DNA from 3 places in the Pseudomonas sp. 1 genome. Region 1 is predicted to be linked to each of the others. Evidence: predicted binding sites of a transcription regulator. Region 1 holds the regulator's gene; each other region holds the start of a gene.

Region 1 (9,791 bases):
ATACCGATGTATTTCTCGCCCAGCAGACCCGCAGTCAGGATAGATGCTGTGGAGTCGGTCGGCAGGTTGTCGACGCTTTTATCCACTTGCAGGGTCACCCGACCGGTGAAGCTGTCGCGGTCCAGATCGATCGCGGTGACCTTGCCGATCGTCACACCCGCCATGGTCACTTTGGCTCTGACCGTCAAACCGGCGATATTGTCGAAATACGCGTAAAGCTTGTAAGTATCGGTGGTCGAAGTCGGAGAAAGGCCACTGACCCGCAAAGCGAGCAGCAACAAAGCCAGGATCCCTGCCAGCAGGAACAGGCCGACACCGATTTCCAGGGTGCGGTTTTGCATCAGAAATCTCCAAACATCAAAGCGGTCAGAATAAAGTCCAGGCCGAGTACTGCCAGCGAGGCGTAAACCACGGTCTTGGTGGTGGCACGGCTGATTCCCTCGGAAGTGGGTTCGCAGTCATAGCCTTGAAATACGGCGATCCAGGTGACGACAAAAGCGAATACTGCACTTTTGATGATGCCGTTGAGCACATCGTCACCGAAGCTCACGCTGTTCTGCATGTTCGACCAGTAGGAACCTTCGTAGACGCCCAGCCAGTCGACGGCGACCCACGAACCGCCCCAGATGCCGACCACGCTGAAAATCATCGCCAGCACCGGCAGGGAAATGAAGCCGGCCCACAGACGCGGGGCGATGATGTACTTGAGCGGGTCGACCCCGATCATTTCCAGGCTGGACAGCTGCTCGGTGGACTTCATGTTGCCGATTTCCGCCGTCAGCGCCGAACCGGCACGACCGGCGAACAACAGCGCGGTCACCACCGGCCCCAACTCACGCAGCAGGGTCAGCGCCACCATCTGCCCTACAGCCTGCTCCGAGCCATAGCTCGACAGGATGTTGAAGCCCTGCAGCGCCAGCACCATGCCGATGAAGATCCCGGACACCACGATGATCACCAGTGACATCACGCCGACGGAATGCAACTGCTTGACCAGCAGACCAAAACCGCCGCCGATGCCGCCCCGCCCGAGCAAGGCATGAAACAGGAACAGGGTCGAACGCCCGAACACTGCGACGCTGTCGATGCCGGCGAGGCCGAAACGACGCACACGCTCCATTAAAGTAATTCTGCGCATCAGCGGCGCTTCCCCAGAAGATCTGCGCGGTAATCCGGCGCTGGAAAGTGATACGGCACCGGGCCGTCGGGTTCACCGGTCATGAACTGGCGGATACGCGGATCGTCCGAGCTCATCAGTTCATCCGGCGTGCCCTGCCCCAATACCTGGCCATCACCGACCACATAGATGTAGTCGGCAATGCTCGCGGTTTCGGCGAGATCGTGCGACACCACGATACTGGTGATTCCCAGGGCATCATTGAGCAGCCGGATCAGGCGAACCAGAACACCCATGGCGATCGGGTCCTGGCCGACGAACGGTTCGTCGTACATCAGGATCTGCGGATCGAGGGCAATGGCCCGGGCCAGGGCGACACGACGTTTCATGCCGCCAGACAGCTCATCAGGCATCAGCTCGATCGCACCGCGCAGGCCCACGGCCTGCAACTTGAGCAGCACGATGTCGCGAATCATCTCGTCCGGCAGATCGGTATGAACCCGCAGCGGAAAGGCGACGTTCTCGAACACATCAAGATCGGTGAACAGCGCACCGCTCTGAAACAGCACGCCCATGTGTTTGCGCGCATCGAACAGATCGCTGCGCGACAGCTTCGGCAGGTTCTGGCCGTTGACCCAGACCTCGCCTTTGGATGGCCGCAACTGGGCGCCCATCAGGCGCAACAGTGTGGTCTTGCCACACCCGGAAGGCCCCATGATGCCGGTGACCTTGCCGCGCGGGATGCGGATATCGACGTTATTGAAAATGCTCCGCGCACCGCGCTTGAAGGAGACTCCCTTCAGCTCGACCGCGTAGGCGTTATCGGCACTCATCTAAACTCCTTGCGATGCAGCCTCTCACTCGGACACCTGGCTTTCTGGAGGAAAGCCCCTACATCCCGGGCAGGCCGAACTGGCGGCGAACTATATCACTGCAAAGGGCAAGCGCCCAAGGCCTGCACCGGCCTGCATTCTGCGACTTGAAGGGCTTGAAGCCTTATTTACAGAGTTTTGGCAACAAGGAATGACAAAGCACGACGAACTTGCGTGAGGCTTTTCAACATAACCGCTATAATCGCCGCCTTTTCATCGGGCTATACGATTTCTGACATGAGCCAAACCAGCGACCTGATTCAATCGGCACAACGCACCGTCCGCCTCGAAGTGGAAGCCGTACAAGGCTTGTTGCCCCATATCGACGCCGATTTCGTACGCGCTTGCGAGATGATTCTGGCCAGCAAGGGCCGTGTTGTCGTGGTCGGCATGGGCAAGTCCGGACACATCGGCAACAAGATTGCCGCGACCCTGGCCAGCACCGGCACCCCGGCGTTTTTCGTGCACCCGGCCGAGGCCAGTCACGGCGACATGGGCATGATCACCCGTGACGACGTGATTCTGGCCCTGTCGAACTCCGGCTCCACCAACGAAATCGTTACCCTGCTGCCACTGATCAAACGCCTGGGCATCCAGCTGATCAGCGTCACCGGCAATCCGCAATCGCCGCTGGCCAAGGCTGCCGAGGTCAATCTCAACGTGCACGTCGAGCACGAAGCCTGCCCGCTGAACCTGGCGCCGACCTCCTCGACCACCGCCGCACTGGTCATGGGCGACGCCCTGGCCGTGGCGCTGCTGGAAGCGCGCGGCTTCACCGCCGAAGACTTCGCCTTTTCCCACCCGGGCGGCGCGCTGGGACGGCGCCTGCTGCTTAAAGTGGAGAATGTCATGCACGCCGGTCAGGAACTGCCGCAGGTACAGCGCGGCACCCTGCTCAAGGATGCATTGATGGAAATGACCCGCAAGGGGCTGGGCATGACCGTCATTCTTGAAGCGGACGGCAAACTGGCCGGGATCTTCACTGACGGCGACCTGCGTCGCACCCTGGATCGCAGCATCGATATCCACAGCGCCACCATCGACCAGGTGATGACCGTGCACGGCAAGACCGCCCGCGCCGAGATGCTCGCCGCCGAGGCCCTGAAAATCATGGAAGACCACCGAATCAACGCACTGGTTGTCGTGGATGAAGAGGATCGCCCGGTCGGCGCCTTCAACCTCTCCGATCTGCTGCGCGCAGGAGTGATGTAAATGAGCAACGATCTGCTGCAACGCGGCAAAGCCATCAAACTGGCGGTTTTCGACGTCGACGGCGTCCTCACCGACGGTCGCCTGTACTTCCTTGAAGACGGCAGCGAGTTCAAGACTTTCAATACGCTCGATGGCCAGGGCATCAAGATGCTGATGAACGCCGGCGTCCAGACCGCCATCATCAGCGGTCGCAAGACTCCGGTGGTCGAGCGCCGGGCAAAAAACCTCGGCATTGCGCACCTGTTTCAGGGCCGCGAAGACAAACTGGTCGTTCTCGACGGTCTTCTGGAGCAACTGGGCCTAAGCTATGAACAAGTGGCCTATCTCGGTGACGACCTGCCGGATCTGCCGGTGATCCGCCGCGTGGGGCTGGGCATGGCCGTAGCCAACGCCGCTGCATTCGTGCGCGAGCACGCCCATGGCGTGACCCAGGCCCGGGGCGGCGAAGGTGCCGCCCGCGAATTCTGCGAACTGATCCTGCGCGCCCAAGGCAGCCTCGACGCCGCCAACAACGCGTACCTGTGAGTCCAACCATGTTTAGCAAAAAGTTTCGCAACATCCTGCTGTTCGGTTGCATCGCAGCGATTTTCGGTGCGGTCGGCTACTGGAACATCAGCCCGGAGCGCTTCCTCGACAAACCGCCGGTTTCGGCAGAGGAAAGCCCGATCGACTGGTATGCGACCAATACACACACGATCCAGTACCTCGAAGACGGCAAAGTGCAGTACGAAATGACGTCCGACAAGGCTGAGCACGTCAAGGCGACCGACATTACACTGGTCACCAAGCCCGATCTGAACATGTTCCGTGGCACCGATTTTCCATGGCACGTAACCAGTGAACGCGGCGAAGTGAACTCCGGTGGCACCGAGGTCGAACTGATCGACTCGGTACGCGTCAAGCGCACCGACGAAAAGAACCGCGATACCCTGATCACCTCCACTCGCATGACGGTGTTCCCGCAGCAGCAATATGCGCAGACCCAGCAACCCGTTAGAATCGACGGCGCTGGCGGTGTATCGACTGGCGTAGGAATGAAAGCGTATTTGAAGGAAAGCAGGATACACCTGCTATCGAACGTAAGAGGACAGTATGAGGCTCGTTAAAACCCTCCCTATTTTGCTCAGTCTGGGCGCAGCACTGGGAAGCGTGAGCGCCTGGGCTCTGCCGAACGATCAAGAGCAGCCAATCCGCATTCAGGCCGACGATGCCCAGCTGGACGACAAGAACGGCGTTGCCACCTATAAAGGCGACGTGATCATCACCCAGGGTTCGATGGTCGTCAAAGGCAACACCGTGACCATGACCCGTGCGCCCAACGGCGACATCGACGTCGTGACTTCGGTTGGCAACCTCGCCTACTTCGAACAGTTGCAGACTGCCGGCGACACCAAACCCGTTCAGGGCTGGGGCGTGACCATTCAGTACCACGCACAGCAGAACCGCGTTGTACTGATCGACAAGGCCAAAGTCGTCGACAAGGACAACAACACCACTCAAGGCGAGAAAATCGTCTATGACACGGTGAAAAAACTGGCCAGCGCCGGTCGAGCCACTGGCAGCAAGGTCACCGAAGCGCGTCCGCGCATCGACATGGTGATCCAGCCGAAGAAGAAAACCGACGAGAAAACCCAGTAATGGCAACTCTGAAAGCTCAGCACCTGGCCAAGGCCTATAAAAGCCGCCAGGTCGTGCGCGACGTCAGCCTGTCGATCGACAGCGGTCAGATCGTCGGCCTGCTCGGCCCGAACGGCGCCGGCAAGACCACCTGTTTCTACATGATCGTCGGCCTGGTCCAGGCCGATCAGGGTCGCGTACTGATCGACGATCTGGACGTCAGCCACCAGCCGATGCACGGTCGCGCCAAGGCTGGTATCGGCTATCTGCCGCAGGAAGCGTCGATCTTCCGCAAACTGTCGGTCGCCGACAACATCATGGCCATCCTCGAGACCCGCCAGGAACTCGACAAGGCCGGTCGTCGCAAGGAGCTGGAAAGCCTGCTGCAGGAATTCCACATCAGCCACATCCGCGACAACCTTGGCATGAGCCTGTCCGGTGGTGAGCGCCGCCGGGTGGAAATCGCCCGCGCACTGGCCACGGCACCGAAGTTCATCCTGCTCGACGAACCGTTCGCGGGTGTCGACCCTATCTCGGTCGGCGACATCAAGCAGATCATCCACCACCTCAAGGCCAAGGGCATCGGTGTACTGATCACCGACCACAACGTCCGCGAGACGCTGGATATCTGCGAAACCGCCTACATCGTCAACGACGGCCAGTTGATCGCTGAAGGCGACTCCGCGACCATCCTCGCCAACGATCTGGTGAAGGAAGTCTACCTGGGTCACGAGTTCCGCCTGTAAGCAAGACGGCATTCGATCAGCCGTTCGGGTGCTGTAACGTTGAAGCGCTTTTTTATACGCTTTTATTGTTACAGCGCTCTAGGCAAACACGACAGTTTCAGGCATATAATTTGCTTAAGTTTGGCGCCCCGGCGCCCTGTAGTGGATGGCGCATAGCGCCGGCGAAAAAGGTGTTAAGCCCCTGCCATGAAACCATCGCTAGTCTTGAGAATGGGCCAGCAGCTGACGATGACACCGCAGCTGCAACAGGCCATCCGCCTGCTCCAATTGTCGACCCTGGATCTGCAGCAGGAAATCCAGGAGGCTCTGGAATCCAATCCGATGCTCGAACGCCAGGAAGACGGCGACGACTTCGACAACTCCGATCCCATGGCCGACAACGCCGAGCAGAAGCCCAACACCGAGATCCAGGAACCCTCCTATCAGGAGACCGCGCCGACAGTCGATAACCTCGAAGACGGCGAATGGAACGAGCGAATCCCCAACGATCTACCCGTCGACACCGCCTGGGAAGACGTCTATCAGACCAGTGCCAGCAGCCTGCCGAGCAGCGATGATGACGAGTGGGACTTCACCACCCGCACTTCCGCCGGCGAGAGCCTGCAAAGCCACCTGCTGTGGCAATTGAATCTGGCACCGATGTCCGACACCGATCGCCTGATCGCGGTCACCCTGATCGATTGCATCAACAATCAGGGCTACCTCGACGAAACCCTCGAAGAAATCCTCGACGCCTTTGATCCGGAACTCGATATCGAGCTGGACGAGATCGAAGCCGTCCTGCACCGCATCCAGCAGTTCGAACCGGCCGGCATCGGCGCGCGCAACCTGGGCGAATGCCTGCTGCTGCAATTGCGCCAGCTGTCGGCCAAGACCCCTTGGCTGGCCGAAGCCAAGCGCCTGGTTACCGATTACATCGACCTGCTCGGCAGTCGCGACTACAGCCAACTGATGCGCCGCATGAAGCTCAAGGAAGACGAACTGCGCCAGGTCATCGAACTGGTGCAGAGCCTCAACCCGCGCCCCGGCTCGCAGATCGAGTCGACCGAAGCCGAATACGTGGTGCCTGACGTCATCGTACGCAAGGACAACGAACGCTGGCTGGTGGAGCTGAACCAGGAATCAGTGCCGCGTCTGCGGGTCAACGCCCAGTACGCCGGTTTCGTACGTCGTGCCGACACCAGTGCCGACAACACCTTCATGCGCAATCAGTTGCAGGAAGCCCGCTGGTTCATCAAGAGCCTGCAGAGCCGCAACGAAACCCTGATGAAAGTTGCCACCCAGATCGTCGAGCATCAGCGCGGCTTCCTGGAGTACGGCGACGAAGCCATGAAGCCGCTGGTCCTGCATGACATCGCTGAAGCAGTGGGCATGCACGAGTCGACAATTTCCCGAGTGACCACGCAAAAATTCATGCATACCCCGCGGGGCATATATGAGCTGAAATACTTTTTCTCCAGCCATGTAAGCACCTCCGAAGGCGGTGAATGCTCTTCCACGGCGATCCGCGCGATCATCAAGAAACTGGTTGCCGCGGAAAATCAGAAAAAGCCGTTGAGTGACAGCAAGATCGCTGGTTTACTGGAGGCACAAGGCATTCAGGTGGCTCGCCGCACCGTCGCCAAGTACCGCGAATCCCTCGGGATCGCGCCTTCGAGCGAACGCAAGCGGTTGATGTAAGCCACGTTACAGCGTTCCAGTGGCAGGCTCTTCGGCCTGCCGCTTTATGCACTGGCAACGAAGGAGAAGCTGTATGCAAGTCAACATCAGTGGACACCAACTGGAAGTTACCCAACCTCTCCGTGAGTACGTTGAGCAAAAGCTCAAGAGGCTTGAGGGACATTTCGACAAGATCACCAACGTGCAAGTCACGATGTGCGTCGAAAAGCTGAAGCAGAAAATCGAAGCCACGCTGCATATTCCCGGCAATGAAGTCGTCGCTAACGCGGAACATACTGACATGTACGCTGCGATCGACGCGCTGACCGACAAGCTTGATAAACAACTCAAAAAGCATAAGGAAAAGACCCAGAGCCTGCTTCAGGGCGCTACCGGTCGATAACCCCCACCCCCATGATCCGACTTGAAAGTATCCTGACCCCCGGCCGTTCCCTGGTGAACGTGCCGGGCGGCAGTAAAAAGAAAGCCCTCGAACAAATTGCCAACCTGATCGCCCGGGAAGTCCCGGATCTGGAGATGCAAGATGTCTTCGAGGCATTGATTGCCCGTGAAAAACTGGGTTCCACCGGTTTTGGCAACGGCATCGCCATTCCCCACTGCCGCCTCAAGGGCTGCGAAGCGCCGATCAGTGCGCTGATGCACCTTGACGCCCCTATCGATTTTGACGCTATCGACGGCGCGCCTGTGGACCTTCTGTTCGTCCTGCTGGTGCCGGAAGCCGCCACCGATGCTCACCTGGAGCTTTTACGCCAGATCGCCAGCATGCTCGACCGCAAGGATGTGCGCGACAGACTGCGTAGCGCACCAAGCAACGAAGCCTTGTACCAGGTTGTACTGGAAGAACAGAACAGGCCGTAATCATGCGCTTGATCATTGTCAGTGGCCGTTCCGGCTCGGGTAAGAGTACTGCCCTGGATGTCCTTGAGGACAATGGCTACTACTGCATTGACAACCTGCCTGCCGGCTTGCTTCCGGATCTCGCCGAGCGCGCGCTGGTGCATACCGAAATGCTCCAGCCGCTGGTGGCTGTCTCGATCGACGCCCGCAACCTGCCGAGCCATCTGTCACGTTTTCCAGAGCTGCTCGAGGAAGTTCGCAGCCGGCACATCCAGTGCGATGTCCTGTTCCTGGATGCCGATGACGAAACATTGCTCAAACGTTTTTCGGAGACCCGTCGTCGTCACCCGCTCAGCAATGCCAACCGCTCGCTGGCCGAGGCCATCAACGACGAAACCGCCCTGCTGGGCCCGATCGCCGATCTGGCCGATCTGAAGGTCAACACCACTAACCTCAATCTCTATCAACTGCGCGACACCATCAAGCTGCGCCTGCTGAACCAGCCTGAGCCGGGCACTGCGTTTCTGGTGGAGTCGTTCGGTTTCAAACGCGGCATGCCGGTGGATGCGGATCTGGTGTTCGATGTACGCTGCCTGCCGAATCCGTACTGGAAACCGGAGCTGCGCGCACAATCCGGTCTCGATCAGCCGGTCGCCGAGTATCTGGCGGCGCAGCCGGAGGTCGAGGAGATGTACCAGGACATTTACTCGTATCTGTACAAATGGTTGCCGCGCTTTGCGGCGAGCAACCGCGCTTATGTCACCATTGCCATCGGCTGCACCGGCGGGCATCACCGCTCCGTTTACCTGACCGAACGTCTTGGCCAGGCGCTGCAGAAGACCCTGAAGAACGTCCAGGTTCGCCACCGCGACCTCAGCTAAAGGATTCACACCGCGATGCCTGCTCGGGAAATAGAAATCATCAACAAGCTGGGCCTGCATGCCCGCGCATCGGCAAAATTCGTCGGGGTGGCGGGTAAGTTTCCCGATTGCACGATCAGAGTGGGCCGCACCCCGGAAACCACGGTTGACGGCAAAAGCATCATGGCGATGATGATGCTCGCTGCAGGCAAGGGCACCAAAATCTACCTGAGCACCGAAGGTCATCAGGAACAGGAAGCCATGGACGAGTTGGTAACGCTGATTAACAACTACTTCGACGAAGGTGGTTGAGAACGCTTGAGGCGAGGGAGTTCGCTCCCTCCTCCCGACTCATCCCAACGCCGTGTCCATCACCATCATCAGACAGAAGCCGATCAGCAATCCCAGACTTGCCAGCTTCTCATGGCCATTGCGTCGCGACTCCGGGATAACCTCGTGAGTCACCACCAGCAGCATGGCTCCCGCCGCCAACGCCAACCCCAAGGGCAGCAACAACTCGGCCAGACTGACCAGCCACGCACACAGAAGCGCGAACACCGGCTCGACCAGTCCTGACGCTGCGCCAATCAAAAACGCCTTCACCCGCGACATCCCGGCGCCAGCCAACACCAGTGCAATCACCAGCCCTTCCGGCACATCCTGCAAGGCAATGCCCATCGCCAGACTGTCTGCGTCCGGCATTCCACCGCCAGCCGAGACGCCGACAGCCATCCCTTCCGGGATGTTGTGGGCGATGATGGCGAACACAAACAACCAGATCCGCGGCGGAATCACCGGATGCTCGACAGTGCCGATGAGCATTTCCGGCGAAGCGCCCGACACCCGGCGG
Region 2 (9,791 bases), on a different contig from region 1:
TGACCGCCGGTGACCTTGACCATCGGCACCTGATATTTGTCCGCCACGTCGGCGATCCGCCGCAGTTCCGACGGGTTGGTCACGCCGCCCCACATCCGTGGTACCACCGAGTAGGTGCCGTCCTTCTGGATGTTGGCGTGGGCCCGTTCGTTGATCAGGCGCGACTGCGGATCGTCCTTGGCTTCGCCGGGCCAGGTGGAAATCAGGTAGTAGTTGAGGGCCGGCCGGCAAGTGGCGCAACCGTTCGGCGTGCGCCAGTTGAGGTAGCTCATGGTGCCGGCGATGGTCAGCAAATGCTGTTCGCGAATGGCCTGGCGAATCTGGCCATGGTTGAGATCGCTGCAACCGCAGATGGCTTTTTCGCTTTTCGGTTTGACGTCTGCCGCGCCGCCGACGGTGTTGATCAGGATCTGCTCGACCAGGCCGGCGCAAGAGCCACAGGAGCTGGCGGCCTTGGTGTGTTTCTTCACTTCGTCGACGCTGAACAGCCCGTGTTCCTGAATCGCCTTGACGATGGTGCCCTTGCACACGCCGTTACAGCCGCAGACTTCGGCGTTGTCGGCCATGCTCATGGCTTTGTCCTGGCCCTGATGTCCTACGTCGCCAATCGCGTTTTCTCCGAACATTAAGTGATCGCGGATCTCGCCGATGGCGTGATTCTCACGAATCTGCCGGAAATACCAACCGCCATCTGCCGTATCGCCGTACAGACACGCGCCGACCAGCACGTCATCCTTGATCACCAGTTTTTTGTACACCCCGCCGATCGGGTCGGAGAGGGTGATGGTCTCGGTGCCTTCGCCGCCCATGAAGTCGCCGGCGGAAAACAGGTCGATGCCGGTGACTTTCAACTTGGTCGACGTCACTGAGCCCTGATAGCGCGCGAAACCCAGTTGCGCCAAGTGGTTGGCGCAGACCTTGGCCTGTTCGAACAGCGGCGCCACCAGGCCGTAGGCAATGCCACGGTGGCTGGCGCATTCGCCGATGGCATAGATGCGCGGGTCGTAGGTTTGCAGGGTGTCGTTGACCAGAATCCCGCGATTGCACGGGATGCCGGCCTTTTCCGCGAGTTCGGTGTTGGGGCGAATGCCGGCGGCCATGACGACCAGATCGGCAGGAATGATGTCGCCGTTCTTGAATTGCACCGCGCCGACCCGACCATTGCCGGCGTCGTGCAGGGCCTGGGTCTGTTCGCACAGGCGAAAGTGCAGGCCACGGGATTCGAGGGCGGTTTGCAGGAGCTGGCCACTGGTCTTGTCCAGTTGCCGCTCCAGCAGCCATTCACCGAGGTGCACCACGGTGACGTGCATGCCGCGCAGCATCAGGCCGTTGGCCGCTTCGAGCCCGAGCAGACCGCCACCGATCACCACGGCGTGTTTGTGAGTCTTGGCGGTATCGATCATCGCCTGGGTGTCGGCGATGTCGCGGTACCCGATCACGCCCTGCAAGGTGTTCCCGGGGATCGGCAGGATGAACGGGGTCGAGCCAGTGGCGATCAGCAGGCGGTCGTATTCGGCCTCAGTGCCATCCTCGGCGATCACCCGGCGTTTGACCCGGTCGATCTCGACCACTTTGCGGTTGAGCAGCAGTTTGATGCCGTTTTCCAGGTACCAGTCGAGGTCGTTGAGCACGATCTCTTCGAAGGTCTGTTCGCCGGCCAATACCGGCGACAACAGGATGCGGTTGTAGTTGGTGTGCGGTTCGGCGCCGAAGACTGTGATGTCGTACAGCTCGTTGCTGAGCTTGAGCAGTTCTTCCAGGGTACGAACCCCGGCCATGCCATTGCCGATCATCACCAGTTTGAGTTTTTTCATCAGATTCTCCGGGAGCATCGGGCTTGCCTCCTGTGGGCAGTCAGGCCTTGCTCGACAAAAATGGCGCAAACAAAAAAGGCGTCCCGCCAGTTACCTGGCGAGGACGCCTTTGTCCTTGTCCCGTTCTCTCGGGAAGCCCGGCCTTCGTCGTTGAAGGTCGGGCTTTTATGTCAGTTGAAAACGTTAATGCAGTGGCTGTGCCAAGTCGCGGTAAGCCGCGAATTCACTGGGGTAATGCAGGAATTGGCCAGATGTTCATTGTGGTTTTTGCACTGAATGGAAGCGGCACGCCCGTTTATGGAGCGCCGCATCAGCCATGAAACAACAGAAACAGCAGCACCAGATTGCCCAGCAACGCCAGCAACGCCAAAGTCCGCCAGACCTTCAGCGGCTCACGTTCCAGCAAGGGGCGAGGGCGTACGTTCAGGCTGCGGCGCTCACCTTGCTCCAGAATCAACAGCCATTCCTCGGCGGTTTCATAGCGTTGCAAGGGATCGGCCGCCACACCGCGCTCCAGACACTGCGCCAGCCACTCCGGCAGATCCGGGCGATATCGCCCGGCACTCACCGGCACCCCGAAACGCGGGCGCTGGAAGGCTTCGATCTCGCCATAGGGAAAGTGCCCGGTGAGCAGGAAATACAAGGTCACGCCCACCGCATACAGATCCTGTTGCGCGCTGGGTGCTACGCCTTGAAAGGCTTCCGGCGCGATGTAGCTCGGGGATCCGGGCAAGGTCGACGGTGCGTCCTGCGACAGGCCGGGGCAATACGCCAGGCCGAAATCCAGCAGACGCAGCTCGCCGTCGTCCCCCAGATGCAGGTTTTCCGGTTTGATGTCGCGGTGCAGGATCTGCCGTCGATGCAACAGGCCGACTGCCCGCAGCAGACGTTCGGCCAGATCCTGCCATTGAGCCAGTGGCAGCGGGCCGCGTTGTTCAAACAACTGCGCCAGGGTTGTTCCCGAATATTCACGCATCACGTAGTACAAATGCTGACGCTGTCCGGCGCTATGGACTTCAGGAAAATGCCGCCCGGCGACGCGTTTGAGAAACCATTCTTCCGCCAGCAAGGCCTGGCCGGCCTGGGCATCGTCCGCCCATTGTGCGGGCAAGGTTTTCAACAGCCAGGCCTGGCCCTGACCATCGAGCACTCGATACAGCAACGATTGTTGGCTGCGCCCTATAACCTCCTGAACCCGCCAGCCTTCAAAGACCTGACCCGGTTTCAGCTGCGGGGGCAGAGGCCACTGCTGCAAATGAACCAGCGCATCGCCAAGGCTGGCCTCCCCGACGGCATCTACCCGCACCAACAGCGCACTGGCGTTGTCCTGACTGCCGGCCAGGTGCGCAGCGTTGACCAGTGTTTGCGCAGCGCTGTGCAGGTCCGGCTGATCGCGCAAAATTGCGGCGATGGCGGTGTCGCCGAGCGCTGCCCACACGCCATCACTGAGCAGCACGAAACATTCGCCGTCACGCAGCTCGCCGTCGAGAAAATCCAGCACCAGATGCTGATCCAGTCCCAGTGCGCGCTTGAGCACGTGCTGCATGCCCGGCTGATCCCAGACGTGATCCTCGCTGATCCGCTGCAAGGTCGCTGCGTGCCAGCGATAGACCCGGCAATCACCGACGTGCGCCAGGGTAAACCGCCGGCCACGCAGGACCAGTGCACTGATCGTGGTGAGCAGCGGCTGACCGCCACCGTTGGCCTGCAACCAGCGGTTTTGTGCGAGCAACAGACGATCGAGGGCCTGGGCCACGCTCCAGGTTTCCGGGGTGGCGTAGTAATCCAGCGCCAATGCCTGCAAAGTCGAGCGCGCGGCCAGCCCGCCATCGGCGCACTGGCTGACGCCGTCGGCGATGGCGAACAGAAAACCTTTGCTCGCAGCCAGCGCCGGGGCCGGCGTGACCAGGCGCAAGGCATCCTGGTTTTCCGCGCGTGGTCCGGTGGCGCTGGCTTCGGCGAAACTCAGTTGCAGAGCCATTCGGGCCTCAGACCCGGGCAGCGGTCACGGCCGCCGAACCCCAAGTGGTTCGCCAGCGACGTTTGACACCGTGCAGACCGAACCACGCCAATACGCCAAGGCTGGCGAACAACCACAGCGCCAGTTGATAGCTGCCGGTGCTCTGTTTGATCGCGCCCATGCCTGCCGCCAGGGCAAACCCGCCGATGCCGCCGGCCATGCCGATCAGCCCGGTCATCACGCCGATTTCGCGACGGAAACGCTGCGGCACCAGTTGAAAAACCGCGCCATTACCTGCGCCGAGGCCGAGCATGGTGCAGACGAAAAGTGCCAGCGCCGCGTAGGAACTTGGCAGGTTGAAGCCGACCGCTGCAATACAAACCGCTGCAACCGTGTACATCGCCAAGAGGGTGCGGATGCCACCGAAACGGTCAGCCAGCGCGCCGCCCAGTGGACGCATCAGGCTGCCACCGAACACGCAGGCGGCGGTGTAGTAACCGGCGGTCACCGGGCTCAGGCCGTATTGATCGTTGAAGTAGCCGGGCAGGGCGCTGGCCAGGCCGATGAAGCCGCCGAAGGTGACGCTGTAAAAAAACATGAACCACCAGCTGTCGCGATCACCCAGGGCCTTGAAATAGTCGGCCATGGATTTGGCTTTCGGCCGCTCGGGCGCGTTCTTCGCCAGCCAGGCGAACAGCACCAGGGTCAGGATCAGCGGAATCAGGGCGAAACCGAACACATTGCTCCAGCCGAACGCCGCCGCCAAAACCGGGGCAATCAACGCCGCGAACACGGTGCCGGAATTGCCCGCCCCGGCGATGCCCATCGCCTTGCCTTGATGCTCCGGGGGATACCACTGCGAGGCCAGCGGCAGGGCCACAGCGAACGAGGCGCCGGCCATGCCGAGGAACAGGCCAAGCAGCAAAGCCTGTTCATAACTGTGGATGCCGAGTTTCCAGGCGCCGAGCAGCGCGCAGATCACGATCACCTGACCGATCAGCCCGGCGGTTTTCGGCGACAGGCGATCGGCGAGCATGCCCATCGCAAAGCGCAGCACCGCGCCGGCCAGAATCGGCGTCGCCACCACGAGCCCGCGCTGTTGGGTGGTCAGATGCAGGTCGGCGGCAATCTGCACCGCCAGCGGGCCGAGCAGGTACCAGACCATGAAGCTCAGGTCGAAATACAGGAAGGCCGCGAACAGAGTCGGGGTGTGGCCGGATTTCCAGAAGCTTTTATTCATCGCGCACCTCAGCTGTAGAGAATCTCGAGAAGGAGTCAGAACCAGCACAGTGGGGCGCCGCCACGGCCGCACCACCGGCCCCGGGCTGTGGGGCCAAAACGCAAAAACGCCGCTACCCGGATCGCCGAAGGGGGCGAAGAAGGTGAGCGACGTCTTTGTCGTGGGTGGGGCAACCGCCGTTGGTTACCTGTGCGTAATGCTTAGCGAGATTTGTGCCAGATCGGTGTGGCTTGTTTCCACGCTTTGCGTGCAAACGCATCCGTCACGTTCAGAAGCGGACGCGGAGCGTCCATGGCTGCATTCCCACGCGGAGCGTGGGAACGATCAATGTGGGGGAGCACTTCAGCCCAGCAACTCGCTCATGGCAATGATCTGTTCAGCGACCTGAATCAGTTTCTGCTGACGGCTCATGGCCTGGCGGCGCATCAGGGTGTAGGCCTCTTCTTCGTTGCAGTCCTTCATTTTCATCAGTAACCCCTTGGCCAGTTCGATGCGCTTGCGCTCGGCCAGTTGCTGGTCGCGGGCCTGTAGCTGGGCGCGCAAGGCCTGATCGCTTTCGAAGCGGGCCATGGCCACATCGAGAATCGGCTGCAAGCGTTGTGCGTGAATGCCTTCAACAATGTAGGCACTGACCCCGGACTTGATCGCCTGACGCATCACGCCAGGATCATGTTCGTCGGTGAACATCACGATCGGCCGGGGCTGGTCGCGGCTGACCAGCACCACTTGCTCCATTACATCGCGGCTCGGTGACTCGGTATCGATCAGGATTACGTCCGGACGCACCGTTTCGACGCGCGCCGGCAGGTCGATGGTCAGACCCGACTCGTCGATCACCTCGAAACCGGCCTCGGTCAGCGCGGCTTTCAGGCGTCCGACTTTTTTCGCGGTGTCGTTGATCAGCAGAATGCGCAACATGTTCGCGGTCTCCTGTCAGCGCTGGGCGAGAAGGGGCGCGCTGTCGCTCAGCGCGTGCAGCTTGAAGCTTCGGGCATAGGCGGCCGGGTCGCTGCCGTCCCAGATTTTGCCGTCGATCAACTGGCTGCTGCGCATGTCCTTGCCCCGGGCCGCGACGCCCATGGCAGTCGCCGCGTCGCGATAGATCTCCAGTTGTTGCACCTGACGGGCGACGGCGAGGTAATCCGGGTCATCGCGCAGCAAACCCCAGCGGCGGAACTGGGTCATGAACCACATCCCATCTGACAGGTACGGCAGATTCACCGCGCCATCGTCATGAAAACGCAGTGCGTGCGGATCCTGCCAGCGATGACCGAGGCCATCGTCGTAGTCGCCGAGAAAGCGCGGTTCGATGCAGGACAGCGGGGCGTCGAGGTATTCCGCCGCGCTCAGCAACTGGGCGGTGCTGCGGCGGTTTTCCGGGCTTTCTTCGATGAAGCGGCTGGCCTCGAGGATCGCCATCACCAGCGCGCGGGCGGTGTTGGGATATTGGTCGACGAAGGCGCGGGTGCAGCCAAGGACTTTCTCCGGGTGATCGGGCCAGATGGTCTGGCTTGTCGCCAATGTGAAGCCGAGATCCTGCTGTACGGCGCTGGCCGCCCACGGCTCGCCGACGCAGAAGCCATCAATGCGTCCGGCTTGCAAGTGCGCGACCATTTGCGGCGGCGGCACGACCACGCTGTCGACATCCTGCAACGGATGAATGCCCTGGCTCGCCAGCCAGTAATAAAGCCACATGGCATGGGTGCCGGTCGGGAAGGTCTGGGCGAAGGTCAGTTTTGCGCGGGTTTGGTGCACATGCCGGTGCAGCGCTTCAGGACCGGTCACGCCCAGGCCCTGCAAACCGTGGGACAGGTTGAGGCTCTGACCGTTCTGGTTCAGGCCCATCAGCACCGCCATGTCGGTCGGCGCGACACCGCCGATGCCCAGGTGCACCGCGTAGATCAGGCCGTAGAGGCTGTGGGCGGCATCGAGGTCGCCGCTGACCAGGTTGTCCCGCAGGTTGGCCCAGGAGCTTTGGCGCTTGAGGTTCAGGGTCAGGCCGTAAGGCTGGGCAAAGCCTTGGGTGGCGGCGACCACCAGCGAGGCGCAGTCGCTCAAGGCCATGAAGCCGAGGTTGATCGCGCTTTTTTCCGGGGCATCGCTGCCGTTGACCCAGGCCAGCGGCCCGGCGGAGGTTAGAGTCATAAAAGCCACCCTCAAAAAAAACGTCGTCCTAGGCTTTGCCCGCGCAAAACCGAGAGACGACGCCATTGTCCTTGCCTGCACGCCACCATTGGCCTGCGGGCTGATGCCGGGGAGGGTGCAAGGCATATGCCATGCGCACGGATTTACCCGTGCGCCTCGCGCGGTGGGGCGATGCCCGGCTATAATCGCCGCCTCTTTTCGCCGCCCGAGTCATAGCCGCCCATGTACACCCTGGCCCGTCAGCTGTTGTTCAAACTTTCCCCGGAAACCTCCCACGATCTGTCGCTGGATCTGATCGGCGCGGGCGGGCGTTTGGGCCTCAACGGCTTGCTGTGCAAGGCTCCGGCGTCGCTGCCGGTGAATGTCATGGGCCTGCAATTCCCGAACCCTGTCGGTCTGGCGGCCGGTCTGGACAAGAACGGCGCGGCCATCGACGGCTTCGCGCAGCTGGGTTTCGGTTTTGTCGAAATCGGCACCGTGACCCCGCGCCCGCAGCCGGGCAACCCGAAACCACGGATTTTCCGCCTGCCGGAAGCCGAGGCGATCATCAATCGCATGGGGTTCAACAACCTCGGTGTGGATAACCTGCTGGCGCGGGTGGCGGCGGCCAAATACAAGGGCGTGCTGGGGATCAACATCGGCAAGAACTTCGACACCCCGGTCGAGCGCGCGGTTGAGGACTATCTGATCTGCCTGGACAAGGTCTACGCCCACGCCAGTTACGTCACGGTCAACGTCAGTTCGCCGAACACTCCGGGCCTGCGCAGCCTGCAATTCGGCGATTCGCTCAAGCAATTGCTGGCAGACCTGGCCACCCGCCGCGCCGAACTGGCCCTGCGCCACGGCAAACATGTACCGCTGGCGATCAAGATCGCGCCGGACATGACCGACGAAGAAACCGCGCAAGTCGCCCAGGCGTTGATCGAAACCGGGATGGACGCGGTGATCGCCACCAACACCACCCTCAGCCGCGTGGGTGTCGAAGGCATGGAACACGGTGACGAGGCGGGCGGTCTGTCCGGCGCTCCGGTGCGTGAGAAGAGCACCCACACCGTGAAAGTGCTGGCGTCCGAGCTGGGCGGCAAGCTGCCGATCATCGCGGCGGGCGGCATCACCGAAGGCAAGCATGCGGCCGAGAAGATCGCTGCCGGCGCGAGCCTGGTGCAGATTTATTCCGGCTTCATCTACAAGGGCCCGGCGCTGATCCGCGAATCGGTGGACGCCATCGCCGCCAAACGCTGATCCTTTGTGAGAGCGAGCTTGCTCGCGATGGCGTCCGTTCAGTCAACATTTCGTGTGACTGATGCACCGCCATCGCGAGCAAGTCGAGTCGTCGCAACGTCGCTCCCACAGGTTTTGTGTATGGCATAAATAATGTGGCAGGCATAAAAAAGGGCTCCTCGAAGGAGCCCCTGGGCCGTGGCCCGCCGTCCGGGAAGGACGTGCATGGTGATCAGGTTTTTACGAAATCAGATTGTCGTGTCGCAATAAGTGCCCTGTGTCAGCCGACGGCGTGAAGTTCGTTGAGTCTGTGGATTCCCGCAGTGCCGGTCATACCGTCCCAGTTGTCGCCGCGTCCTTCTCGCCAGCCGTTGATCCAGGCTTGACGTACCGACGGTAGAGTAAATGGGCAAAGCTCACGGGATTTGCCACCAACGCCATATTGATATCCGCGCAAAAAAGCTCTTTCCAACGGATCACGCTTAAGTCTTCTCATAGGGTGTTTCCCTCACTTGTTGACTGTTTTTGTCGCGTCGACCTCAATTGAGGTCTGGCAGAAAAACTCTGCCGTTGGCGGCTCGCTGCCGGCGTGGCGAGCCAAGGTGTTGACGCCGTTGCGACGTCAACCTGTGTGCAGTTCTAACCAATGAGTCACATCGATGGAATGACCGTTTTGTCATAAGGACGTAACGAAAAAGATGCTATGGCCATAAGTAACCGCGTATTTATCCAGTGTTTATTGGCCAAACCCCGGTATGATCGGCCCCGCGCTGGATGATGAGGTTAATCCTTTAGTGAGAATGACCCACGTTTACGCTGGGTTACTATTCGACGAAGGGTTGCTTTGAGTCATTTTGTTGCTTCAACTTCTTTATCTGTCCCGGCATCTAAGCTCTTTTAACCCGAGCAGCGGGGATGGAACGGCACACCTTCGTGCCACGCGGGCGTTCTTGTAGAAAAGCGCCTGATTGAAAACCGGACCGGCAATGCGTTGCCGGTTCATTAGCCAAAGGCTGTGAAAAAACCATGTCCGACCGTTTCGAACTCTTCCTCACTTGCCCCAAAGGCCTTGAAGGCCTGCTCATCGAGGAAGCCGTCGGGCTTGGCCTTGAAGAGGCCCGCGAACACACCTCCGCCGTGCGTGGCATGGCGACCATGGAAACCGCTTATCGTCTGTGCCTCTGGTCGCGTCTGGCCAACCGGGTGCTGCTGGTGCTCAAGCGTTTCCCGATGAAAAACGCCGAAGACCTGTACCACGGCGTACTCGACCTCGACTGGCAGGATCACATGCTGGCCGACGGCACCCTGGCCGTGGAATTCAGCGGCCACGGTTCAGGCATCGACAACACTCACTTCGGCGCCCTGAAGGTCAAGGACGCCATCGTCGACAAACTCCGCACCCCGCAGGGCG
Region 3 (9,791 bases), on a different contig from region 1:
GACGGGCATTTCCCGCCGGACTGGGAAGCCAGCCTGCTGTTTCCAGAGGAGCTGATTCCGGTCGGCGCGCCGAATCTGCTCAACGACCAGCCCTGGGACGTGGCACGGCTGGCCAGCGCCGAATTGCTGCACCCGACGCCGGATCGCCGGGACTGGCGCAGTTGGCTGGAACACATGGGGTTGTCGGATCAGGTGTCACTCAAGGGCGGGCAGGTGTTCGATACCCTGGAACTCGGGATGATTGCGGCGGCCCGGGGCTACGGTGTGTCCATGGGGGATTTGCTGATGGTGGCCGAGGATGTCGCGCAAGGACGCCTGAGTCTGCCGTGGCCGACGGCGGTCGCCAGCGGACTGAATTATTACCTGGTGTGGCCAAAAACCCGTCCGGGAGGTGAACGTTTGCGCCGCCTGAGCGACTTCCTGCAAGGCGAAGTCCGCGCCATGACGCTGCCGGCGGTCACACGCTTGAGCTGAAACGTTCGAGCCTGCACAATGCCGGCCTTTCGCCATAACCCTGCTATTCGCTCAAGTATTCGGTTTTACCGCCGAATACGTGCATGTGGAACCGTCGTGCCGGTATCCACGATTCACCCCCACTATTAGAAAAATTTCCGAGTCAGGATCAAGGAGGATCCCGTGGCTCGGCCAGGAGCTGTCCATGTCTCAACCTCGCGCTCGGATCGCCTCGCAGCTGGGCCTCGCGCTCGCCGTGATACTGGCGATTGTCATCAGCGGCAGTACGGTGTTCGCCCTGCGTTCGCTTGACACCGCCAACCTCGCCACTCGTGAAGAACACCTGGCCAGCGAGGCACGCCTGCTCGCCGATCAGTTGAGCACTTTCCACGGCACGCTGCGTGAAAGCACCCAGCGCCTGAGCGGATTGTTCGAGAAGCGCTTCAGCGCCGGCCTGAGCATTCATCCGGGCGAGCCGGTCAACGTCGCTGGCACCCAGACCCCAGGCCTGCATCTGGGCAGCGAAGTGCTGAACAACAACTTCAAGGAAGTCGACGAGTTCAAGCAGATGACGGCGGGTGTCGCCACGCTGTTCGTGCGCAGCGGCGAAGACTTCGTGCGGGTCAGCACCTCGCTGACCAAGCAGGATGGCAGTCGCGCCATCGGCACCTTGCTCGATCACGCTCACCCGGCCTACGCGAAGTTGATGGCGGGGCAGGGTTACGTTGGCCGCGCCTTGCTGTTCGATCGCTCCTACATGACTCAATACACCCCGGTGCGTGACAGCAGCGGCAAGGTGATTGCTGTGTTGTTCGTCGGCTTCGATTACACCGACGCGCAGAACGCCCAGTTCGAAAACCTCAAGCGCTTCCGCATCGGCCAGACCGGCTCGCTGGCACTGCTGGACGAAAAGAACCAATGGCTGGTGGCGCCGGCTGGCGTGCAGGCGCTGGATCAAGCGGTTCCTGTGATCAATGATCTGGCGAAAACGCCGGGTAAAGGTCGGTTCTGGAGCGACAAGTCCGAAGACTTCTACAGCATTGCCGTGCCGTTCGAAGGCGGCCCGTGGTCGGTGGTGGCGAGCATGCCGAAGGCCGAGATTCGCGCGGTGACCTGGAGCGTGGGTACCCAACTGGCCATCGGCAGTCTGCTGGCAATGTTGCTGGCGGTCGGCTCCGTGGTCTGGTTGCTGCGCAGCAAACTGGCGCCTTTGGGTGATCTGGTACGTCAGGCGGAAGCCCTGGGTGCCGGTGATCTGAGCGTGCGTCTGAGCGTGTCGAGCAATGACGAAATCGGCCAGTTGGCCCGCGCCTTCAACCAGATGAGCCAGGCGCTGTCGACCATGGTCGAGCACATCCGCCGCGCCTCGGAAGAGGTCAACCGTCGGGCTCAAGCGCTGTCCGGCCTGTCTGGCGGCGCCTATGAAGGCATGGAGCAGCAGTCTGGCGAAATCACCAGCATGGCGGGTGCGGTTGAAGAGTTCTCCGCCACGTCGCTGAACATTGCCGACAACATGGGCAACACCCAGCGTCTGGCCCAGGAAAACGCTCAGCAGACCCAGATCGGTCGCACGTCGATGGAAGAAGCGTCGTCCTCGCTGGAGCAGATTGCCGGCGCACTGAACACCACGGCGACCGTGATCAACACGCTGGGTCAGCGCTCCCAGGAAATCGGCGGCATCGTCAGCGTGATCACCTCGATTGCCGAACAAACCAACCTGCTGGCACTCAACGCCGCCATCGAAGCGGCCCGTGCCGGTGAACAGGGTCGGGGTTTTGCCGTGGTGGCCGACGAAGTGCGCAATCTGGCGTCGCGCACTCGTCAGGCGACCGATGAAATCTCCGGCATGATCCATAGCATCCAGCAGGAAACCGGCAACGCCATCAGCACCATGGAACAAGGCAACGTGCTGATGCAGGAAGGCCTGTCGCGTAACGCCAACGTCGCATCGGCGCTGGCGCGGATCGATGAGCAGAGCCGTTCGGCAGGCCAGCAATTTGCCGCGATCACCACCGCGACCCAGGAACAGAGCAGCACCGCGACGCTGTTGAGCAGCAACCTGCAGAGCATCGCGATGGCCAACAGCGAGCAGCGCGAGGTGGTGTCCAACCTGGCAATCACCGCCAAGGAACTGGAAGGCCTGGCAGCCGACCTGCGCCAGGAGGTCGACCGCTTCCGTTGAGGCCTCTTTGAAGTAGCTATCGCGAGCAGGCTCGCTTCCCCAGGCTTCTTGTAGGACCTGTGAGAGCGAGCCTGCTCGCGTTTTGGCCCACCACCATCGCGGCATTTACTGAGTCGCCGGCCGGTATTGCAACGCTTCGGCCAGATGCTCGCGACTGATATCCGCGCATTTCTCCAGATCCGCCAATGTCCTCGCCACCTTGAGCAACCGGTGCGCCGAGCGCAACGACAAGATCAGTCTTTCGCACGCCGTCTCCAGCCAGGCTTCATCGGCTGTGGATAACTTGCAGTGCTTCTTCAGCCCCGGAAAATCGAGAAACGCATTGGCGCAGCCCTGGCGTTTTTGCTGACGCTCGCGGGCCTCGGCGACCAATGTGGCCGCGCTGGCGCTGTCATCTCCCGGTTTCACCGCAGGGTTCAGCGCTGTCGCCTCTCGTGCCACCGTCAGGTGCAAATCGATCCGATCCAGCAACGGCCCCGACAGTTTGTTGCGATAGCGCTGCACCATGTCCGGCGTGCAGGAGCACTTACCACTTGGTTCGCCCAGATATCCACAGGGACAGGGATTCATCGCCGCCACCAGCTGGAATCTCGCGGGAAAGCGCACCCGTTCCTTGGCCCTTGCGATCACGATGCAGCCGGATTCCAGCGGTTCGCGCAGAACCTCCAGCACCTTGCGATCAAACTCGGGCAGCTCATCGAGAAACAACACGCCGTGATGGGCGAGGGTGATTTCGCCGGGTTGCGGTTTTGAGCTGCCACCGACCAGTGCCGGCCCGGAGGCCGAGTGATGCGGCTGGCGGAACGGGCGCTGTGGCCAATGGGTCAGCGGCGCTCCACTGGCGACGGATTGAATCGCCGCCACCTCCAGCGCTTCACTCTCGGCCAGCGGTGGCAGCAACCCCGGCAATCGACTGGCCAGCAACGTCTTGCCCGTCCCGGGTGGCCCGCTGAACAGCAGGTTGTGTGCGCCAGCGGCGGCAATCAGCAGCGCCCGTTTGGCGGCCAGTTGGCCCTGTACTTCATTCAGGTCGGGATAGGGTTTGGCGGCATGGATCAGCCCGTCCGAGACATAAGGCTCGACCGGTGTATGTCCATTGAAATGCGCCACGGCCTCCAGCAGATGATCCACCGCAATCACCCTTAGTCCCGAAGCCAGACAAGCCTCCTCGGCATTCGCCCGTGGCACCACCAGCGTCCGCCCGGCCTTGCGCGCTGCCAGCGCCGCAGGCAACACCCCGCGCACCGCCCGCACAGCGCCGGATAACGCCAGCTCACCCAGACATTCCACGTCATCGAGCGTCAACGTCGGCACCTGCACACTCGCCGACAGAATCCCCAGCGCAATCGCCAGATCGAACCGCCCGCCATCCTTGGGCAGATCCGCCGGCGCCAGATTCAGCGTGATCCGCCGCGCCGGAAACTGCAGCCCGGAATTGATGATCGCACTGCGCACCCGGTCCTTGCTCTCTTTCACCGCCGCTTCGGGCAGGCCGACCATGGTCAGCGAGGGCAAGCCGTTGGCCAGGTGGACTTCGACGGTGACAGCGGGAGCATCCACGCCAATCTGGGCGCGACTGTGGACGATGGCGAGGGACATGGTCGTTCCTTGTGTTGAATCGGGGGCCGCTTCCTGCGGGTTTTTGAAGGGTAGTTGAGCGGGGTTCTAGCGTTTGAGTAGAGGTTTACAAGACGTATCAGAAAGCGGTTGTGCGGGCCTATGCATTCATCTTCTGCCTGCTAACAGACCACTTGGCTCAAGCTCAGGTCCGCACGTAACGGCAACTTCAATAAACCTCCGTTGATTGGCTGACAAATTTCCAGCCAGTCGAAGTGCTTCGAGGTGTAGTTCAACAACCTGAAGTAGCTTTGTCTTTCTCTTTTTATCCTTCACAGAGACCTCCATCCTGATGGGTGTCGCTAATGTAATGACAGGCGTAAGGACAACTTAAATAGGCGCAGACGCTGATTTTTGTAGGGGCATGCCCTAATAGTTGTAGGACGCTAGTGAAAGCGACTCGACGGTCTTGTATTGCAAAGTCGGGTGCTCCAGTTTGGCCGCTCAATGCAGCCTCTGGAGGCGAAAAATGAACCGCAATGGTATGCGCTCGATTCATCCCGGCGAGGTTCTGAATAAGGAGTTCATGGAGCCGTTGGGCATGCCTGTCATGGACTTGGCCATGCCCACGAACTGGCCTGAAACCGAGATCGAGAAGCTTGTGAAATGCCAGCTCAGGATCTGCGCCGATCTGGCAATCAGACTGGCAATTCACCTCAACACCCCGCCTGAGTTCTGGATGAGTCTTCAGTCGACTTACGATTTACGCAGGGCCCAGCTCCGGCATGCGGGCCTATAGCGATTGCAGCATCCGCGAAGCCCTCTTCCACCAAGTGCCCGGTTCTGGGCGCTTTAGCATTTCCCGTTCTACCACCATCAACGGCACATCCTGCAACCGAATCCACGGCTGGTTATTCCAGTGCAGCAAACTCAACGACATCTCGGGCCAATTCAGCAGGCTTAGCTGTGGGCGTTCGCTTGTGGTGGGGTGCTGGGCGTCGCGCAGGGTGGGGATGACTTGATGGGTGAGCCATTCGCGTAGCGCTCGGTATTCGGGGCAGTAGTGATAGACGAGGAGGGCGTAGATGCCGGACTCGCTGATCAGGAGGGTGTTTTCGATCTGGTTGTGGATCAGGGTTTTGCGGGTTTGGTATTGGTCGGGGTCGAGTTTTCGCAGCATGCGTTCGTTGAGGTAAATGTGCAGCAGGCGGCCCAGGTCGCGGGCGGAGAACCAGGGTTGGTTCTGGATGAGCAGGGCGTGGAGGGGGAGTTTGTAGCGGGTGAAAACCTGAGGAGTGAGATACGTCTCTTCGTTATTCATTGAACAGCTCCTTTTGCTTTAGGGCTGCCCTCAATTGTCGCCAAACAATTGGGTGGCAGTCGTACGCGGGTTGGCGAACCGGAGCAAAAGGAACCCGGCAGACCCGAAGGTCTCCCACGCACAACCGCCATGACTCGATGTGGCGGTAAACACAGCCGCCATCATGGTTGTCGTGCGCCTTAAGCTTTCCGGGTCGCCAAACCCAGTGCTGAACATTCAGCATTGGGTGAGCTTAGGAATCAGGGCTTCACGACGCAATCGGACGGCGGGGTTGCAAGCTGTAGGATTCTGCCGAGAGTCAATAGCGAATCCTGAATGGCGGGAAGGTCGTTCCGACCTTCATTCGCGGGCAAGCCCGCTCCCACAAGGGGCCGCTTTCACAAAGACACGAGGTGTTACTCAGCCGGCGGCGTCAGCTTCGCTTCCAATTCAGCCACCTTCGCCTCAAGGCTTTCGAGCCGGGCGCGAGTGCGCGCCAGTACCACCATCTGACTGTCAAACTCTTCGCGGCTCACCAGGTCCAGTTTGCTGAAGGCACTTTGCAGCAGCATCTTGAACTGGCTTTCGATTTCGGCTTTTGGCAAGGGCGTATCGCCGCTGAACAGGCGGGAGGCGGTGCCGCTCAGGGCGTCGAGGAAGTCTTTGGGCGCGAGCATGGGATATGTCCTGGAAACAATGGCCGGCAGTGTATCACGCAGTGTCTATAGTCATTGACGCAGGCACGGATGCACGCTTTTCGCGCAACTGGATGCACGGCCGCGCACCGTTGTTGTGCGTATCCCGAGTGCCATTTGGGTGATGGCATCTGCGACAGCGGCCAAGGGATTGAAATCAGGGGTTTTTGGCGAGATGGCAAGCTTTCTGCTTAGTCACCTTCGACCCATGCACTGATGCAGTCGCTGTGACGAATGCAGTGCGGCAGACGGAGCGGGGAGTTTCGTCTGGAGCGGTTAGCTGGCGTCGACAACGAAGCGTTACAAAGCCAGGCACTGCGCTTAGACTTGAGTCGGGTTTGTTTTCCTGGGGCAAGTCCACCAATTCGGGAGAGAGTTTCATGAAGCTAGTCACTGCCATCATCAAGCCGTTCAAGTTGGACGACGTGCGCGAGTCGCTGTCCGAAATCGGCGTGCAGGGCATTACCGTTACTGAAGTCAAAGGCTTCGGTCGGCAGAAGGGTCACACCGAGCTGTATCGCGGCGCGGAGTATGTGGTCGATTTTCTGCCCAAGGTGAAAATCGACGTTGCCATCGACGACAAGGATCTGGATCGGGTTATCGAGGCGATAACCAAGGCTGCCAACACCGGCAAGATCGGTGACGGCAAGATCTTCGTGGTCAATCTGGAACAGGCGATCCGCATCCGTACCGGCGAAACCGATACCGACGCGATCTAAACGCCGCCACAAACCCAACGCCCCAGGAGAAAACAATATGACTCTGCGTAAATTCGCAGGGCTAGGAGCCCTGTTGTCTATCGTAATGCCCGGCCTGGCCATGGCGGCAGACGAAGTGGCAGCTCCAGTCCTGAACTCCGGCGACACCGCCTGGATGCTCACCTCCACAGCCCTCGTACTGTTCATGACCATTCCCGGCCTCGCGCTGTTCTACGGCGGTATGGTCCGGTCGAAAAACATTCTTTCCGTGATGATGCAGTGCTTCGCCATTACCGGCCTGATCAGCGTCCTGTGGGTCATTTATGGCTACAGCATCGCGTTCGACACCACCGGCATGGAGCAAGGCGTCGTCAACTTCAACTCGTTCGTGGGTGGATTCGGCAAGGCGTTCCTGGCCGGTGTCACGCCAGCGAGCCTGACCGGCCCGGCGGCGCTGTTCCCCGAGGCGGTCTTCATCACCTTCCAGATGACCTTCGCGATCATCACCCCGGCGCTGATCGTCGGTGCGTTCGCCGAGCGGATGAAGTTCTCCGCGATGCTGATCTTCATGGGCATCTGGTTCACCCTGGTCTATGCACCGATCGCGCACATGGTCTGGTCCGGCAATGGCGGCCTGATGTGGGACTGGGGCGTGCTCGACTTCGCCGGTGGCACCGTGGTGCACATCAACGCCGGTGTGGCCGGTCTGATTGCCTGCCTGGTACTGGGTAAACGCAAAGGCTTCCCGACCACCCCGATGGCGCCACACAATCTGGGTTACACCCTGATGGGCGCGGCGATGCTGTGGGTTGGCTGGTTCGGCTTCAACGCCGGTTCCGCCGCAGCCGCCAACGGCACCGCCGGCATGGCGATGCTGGTGACTCAGATCGCGACCGCCGCTGCCGCACTGGGCTGGATGTTCGCCGAGTGGATCACCCACGGCAAACCAAGCGCACTGGGTATCGCATCCGGTGTGGTTGCAGGCCTGGTTGCGATCACTCCGGCCGCTGGCACCGTGGGCCCGATGGGCGCACTGGTGATCGGTCTGGCAGCGGGCGTGGTGTGCTTCTTCTGCGCCACCACCCTGAAACGCAAACTCGGTTATGACGACTCCCTGGATGCCTTCGGCGTGCACGGTATCGGCGGTATCCTCGGCGCGATCCTCACCGGTGTGTTCGCCGCACCGTCGCTGGGTGGCTTCGGCACCGTCACCGACATCGCCGCACAAGTCTGGATTCAGTGCAAAGGCGTCGGCTTCACCGTGATCTACACCGCGATCGTGACCTTCATCATCCTCAAGGTGCTGGATGCCGTGATGGGTCTGCGCGTGACCGAGGAAGAAGAATCGGTTGGCCTGGATCTGGCACAACACAACGAGCGCGGCTACAACCTGTAAGCACGCGCCGCAAAAACTTGCCCGGCTTGCCGGGCATTTTTTTGTCTGGAATTTGTCTTCCCTGATATAGCTGAAAGGATTTTTCGTACGGCTTTGGTCGTGTTTACGACGTGTGTTTTTCTGCGGCCAAAGGCTTACATCATTGAAGGAACATCAGGGCCTTTGTTTTTTTCCAGAGCGCGCTAGAATGCGCCCCGAACGTGCGGAGAACTGTATGTGGCAACAGACTCTGATAACCCTGCGGGCGCGGCCCCGGGGCTTTCATCTGGTGACGGACGAGTTGCTCGCCGGCCTGCCCGAACTCAAGGCATGCCGGGTCGGTCTGTTGCATTTGTGGCTGCAGCATACCTCGGCGTCGTTGACCATCAACGAGAACGCCGATCCGGCGGTACGTCGCGACTTCGAACGATTTTTCAATCGTCTGATCCCACAAGGAGCAGACGGCTATGAGCATAACGACGAAGGCCTGGACGACCTCCCGGCGCACTTCAAGGCCAGCGTGCTGGGCTGTCAGATCAGTTTGCCGATAACGGCGGGCCGACTGGCACTGGGCACCTGGCAAGGCGTTTACCTGGGCGAGCACCGTGATCATGGCGGTGCCCGTAAAGTCCTCGCCACCTTGCACGGTGAAGAGGCATAAACCGTTGGTCACCAATGGTTACCGATTTTTTTCCGGCGACTTTCGACAGTCGCTAAAGCTGGTCTATAACTAATCTGCTTTTCGCAAGTCATGAGGTAGAACATGAGCGACGATGATCTGGAAAACGACGACCTCGAAGTAGGCGACGAAGACGAGGCCGAAGACGGTCTGGAAGCAGCAGCGGAAGACGTTGCTGAAGACGATGGCGGTGACGATACGCCGGCCCCGGCTGCCAAAGGCAAGGCCAAGGCTGCGGTATCGGTCGACGAGTTGCCGAGCATCGAAGCCAAGAACAAGGAGCGCGATGCCCTGGCCAAGGCCATGGAAGAGTTCCTTGCGCGCGGTGGCAAGGTTCAGGAAGTGGAGGCCAACGTGGTCGCCGATCCGCCCAAGAAGCCGGACAACAAGTACGGCAGCCGCCCTATCTGAGGCGTGCCGCTTGCTTGCTGAAAAAGCCCGCCGTCGCTGCGGGCTTTTTCATGGGCGAAAGAAATCTAGCGGCGGCTGTTCCAGCGGGCGAGCACCGCGGGCAGATCGGTCAGGCTGCGAATCTCGGCATCCGGCAGGCGTTCCGCTTCCCAGACCTTGCCGGCCGGGTTGAACCAGATCGCTCGCAGACCGGCCTGCTGCGCCCCGGCGATGTCATCCCCCGGATGATCGCCGATATGCACGGCGGCTTCGGCGCTCACGCCACCGCGTTGCAACGCTTCGTGGAAGAGTCGCGCATCCGGCTTGGCGATGCCGATGTCTTCGGCGCACAACGCGAACTTGAAGTAGTCCGCCAGCCCGAGACGACGCACATCGGCGTTGCCGTTGGTGACCACGCCGAGGGCGTAGTGCCTGGCGAGGGTTTCCAGGATCGGCTCGACC

What was found. The regulator sigma-54, encoded in region 1, starts transcription at its own class of promoters, with help from an activator protein. The targets are predictions, from matches to a motif close to ANTGGCATNNANNTTGCTNT.
Region 2: AC1MDC_RS17655 (CmpA/NrtA family ABC transporter substrate-binding protein) is a predicted target of sigma-54. The motif match lies at 7,274-7,293, and genes of this name have one in related genera.
Region 3: glnK (P-II family nitrogen regulator) is a predicted target of sigma-54. The motif match lies at 6,362-6,381, and genes of this name have one in related genera.

What each region holds. Positions count from the first base shown of each region.
Region 1 is NZ_JBWXMQ010000010.1:58,648-68,438, reverse strand. Features, by position in the region: gene mlaD (outer membrane lipid asymmetry maintenance protein MlaD) at 1-341, opposite strand, end outside; gene mlaE (lipid asymmetry maintenance ABC transporter permease subunit MlaE) at 341-1,138, opposite strand; gene AC1MDC_RS16515 (ATP-binding cassette domain-containing protein) at 1,138-1,950, opposite strand; gene AC1MDC_RS16510 (KpsF/GutQ family sugar-phosphate isomerase) at 2,227-3,201, shown strand; gene AC1MDC_RS16505 (KdsC family phosphatase) at 3,202-3,726, shown strand; gene lptC (LPS export ABC transporter periplasmic protein LptC) at 3,735-4,307, shown strand; gene lptA (lipopolysaccharide transport periplasmic protein LptA) at 4,294-4,839, shown strand; gene lptB (LPS export ABC transporter ATP-binding protein) at 4,839-5,564, shown strand; gene AC1MDC_RS16485 (RNA polymerase factor sigma-54) at 5,751-7,244, shown strand; gene hpf (ribosome hibernation-promoting factor, HPF/YfiA family) at 7,318-7,626, shown strand; gene ptsN (PTS IIA-like nitrogen regulatory protein PtsN) at 7,638-8,102, shown strand; gene rapZ (RNase adapter RapZ) at 8,105-8,962, shown strand; gene AC1MDC_RS16465 (HPr family phosphocarrier protein) at 8,978-9,253, shown strand; gene AC1MDC_RS16460 (ZIP family metal transporter) at 9,293-9,791, opposite strand, start outside.
Region 2 is NZ_JBWXMQ010000011.1:35,788-45,578, forward strand. Features, by position in the region: gene nirB (nitrite reductase large subunit NirB) at 1-1,814, opposite strand, end outside; gene AC1MDC_RS17640 (bifunctional protein-serine/threonine kinase/phosphatase) at 2,125-3,795, opposite strand; gene AC1MDC_RS17645 (nitrate/nitrite transporter) at 3,803-5,014, opposite strand; gene AC1MDC_RS17650 (ANTAR domain-containing response regulator) at 5,357-5,932, opposite strand; gene AC1MDC_RS17655 (CmpA/NrtA family ABC transporter substrate-binding protein) at 5,948-7,159, opposite strand; gene AC1MDC_RS17660 (quinone-dependent dihydroorotate dehydrogenase) at 7,382-8,401, shown strand; gene rmf (ribosome modulation factor) at 8,661-8,876, opposite strand; gene rlmKL (bifunctional 23S rRNA (guanine(2069)-N(7))-methyltransferase RlmK/23S rRNA (guanine(2445)-N(2))-methyltransferase RlmL) at 9,407-9,791, shown strand, end outside.
Region 3 is NZ_JBWXMQ010000009.1:112,887-122,677, reverse strand. Features, by position in the region: gene AC1MDC_RS15505 (LysR substrate-binding domain-containing protein) at 1-474, shown strand, start outside; gene AC1MDC_RS15500 (methyl-accepting chemotaxis protein) at 659-2,635, shown strand; gene AC1MDC_RS15495 (YifB family Mg chelatase-like AAA ATPase) at 2,741-4,234, opposite strand; gene AC1MDC_RS15490 (HigA family addiction module antitoxin) at 4,722-4,991, shown strand; gene AC1MDC_RS15485 (BRO-N domain-containing protein) at 4,986-5,513, opposite strand; gene AC1MDC_RS15480 (accessory factor UbiK family protein) at 5,909-6,169, opposite strand; gene glnK (P-II family nitrogen regulator) at 6,568-6,906, shown strand; gene AC1MDC_RS15470 (ammonium transporter) at 6,944-8,281, shown strand; gene AC1MDC_RS15465 (secondary thiamine-phosphate synthase enzyme YjbQ) at 8,496-8,921, shown strand; gene sutA (transcriptional regulator SutA) at 9,024-9,350, shown strand; gene AC1MDC_RS15455 (HAD family hydrolase) at 9,416-9,791, opposite strand, start outside.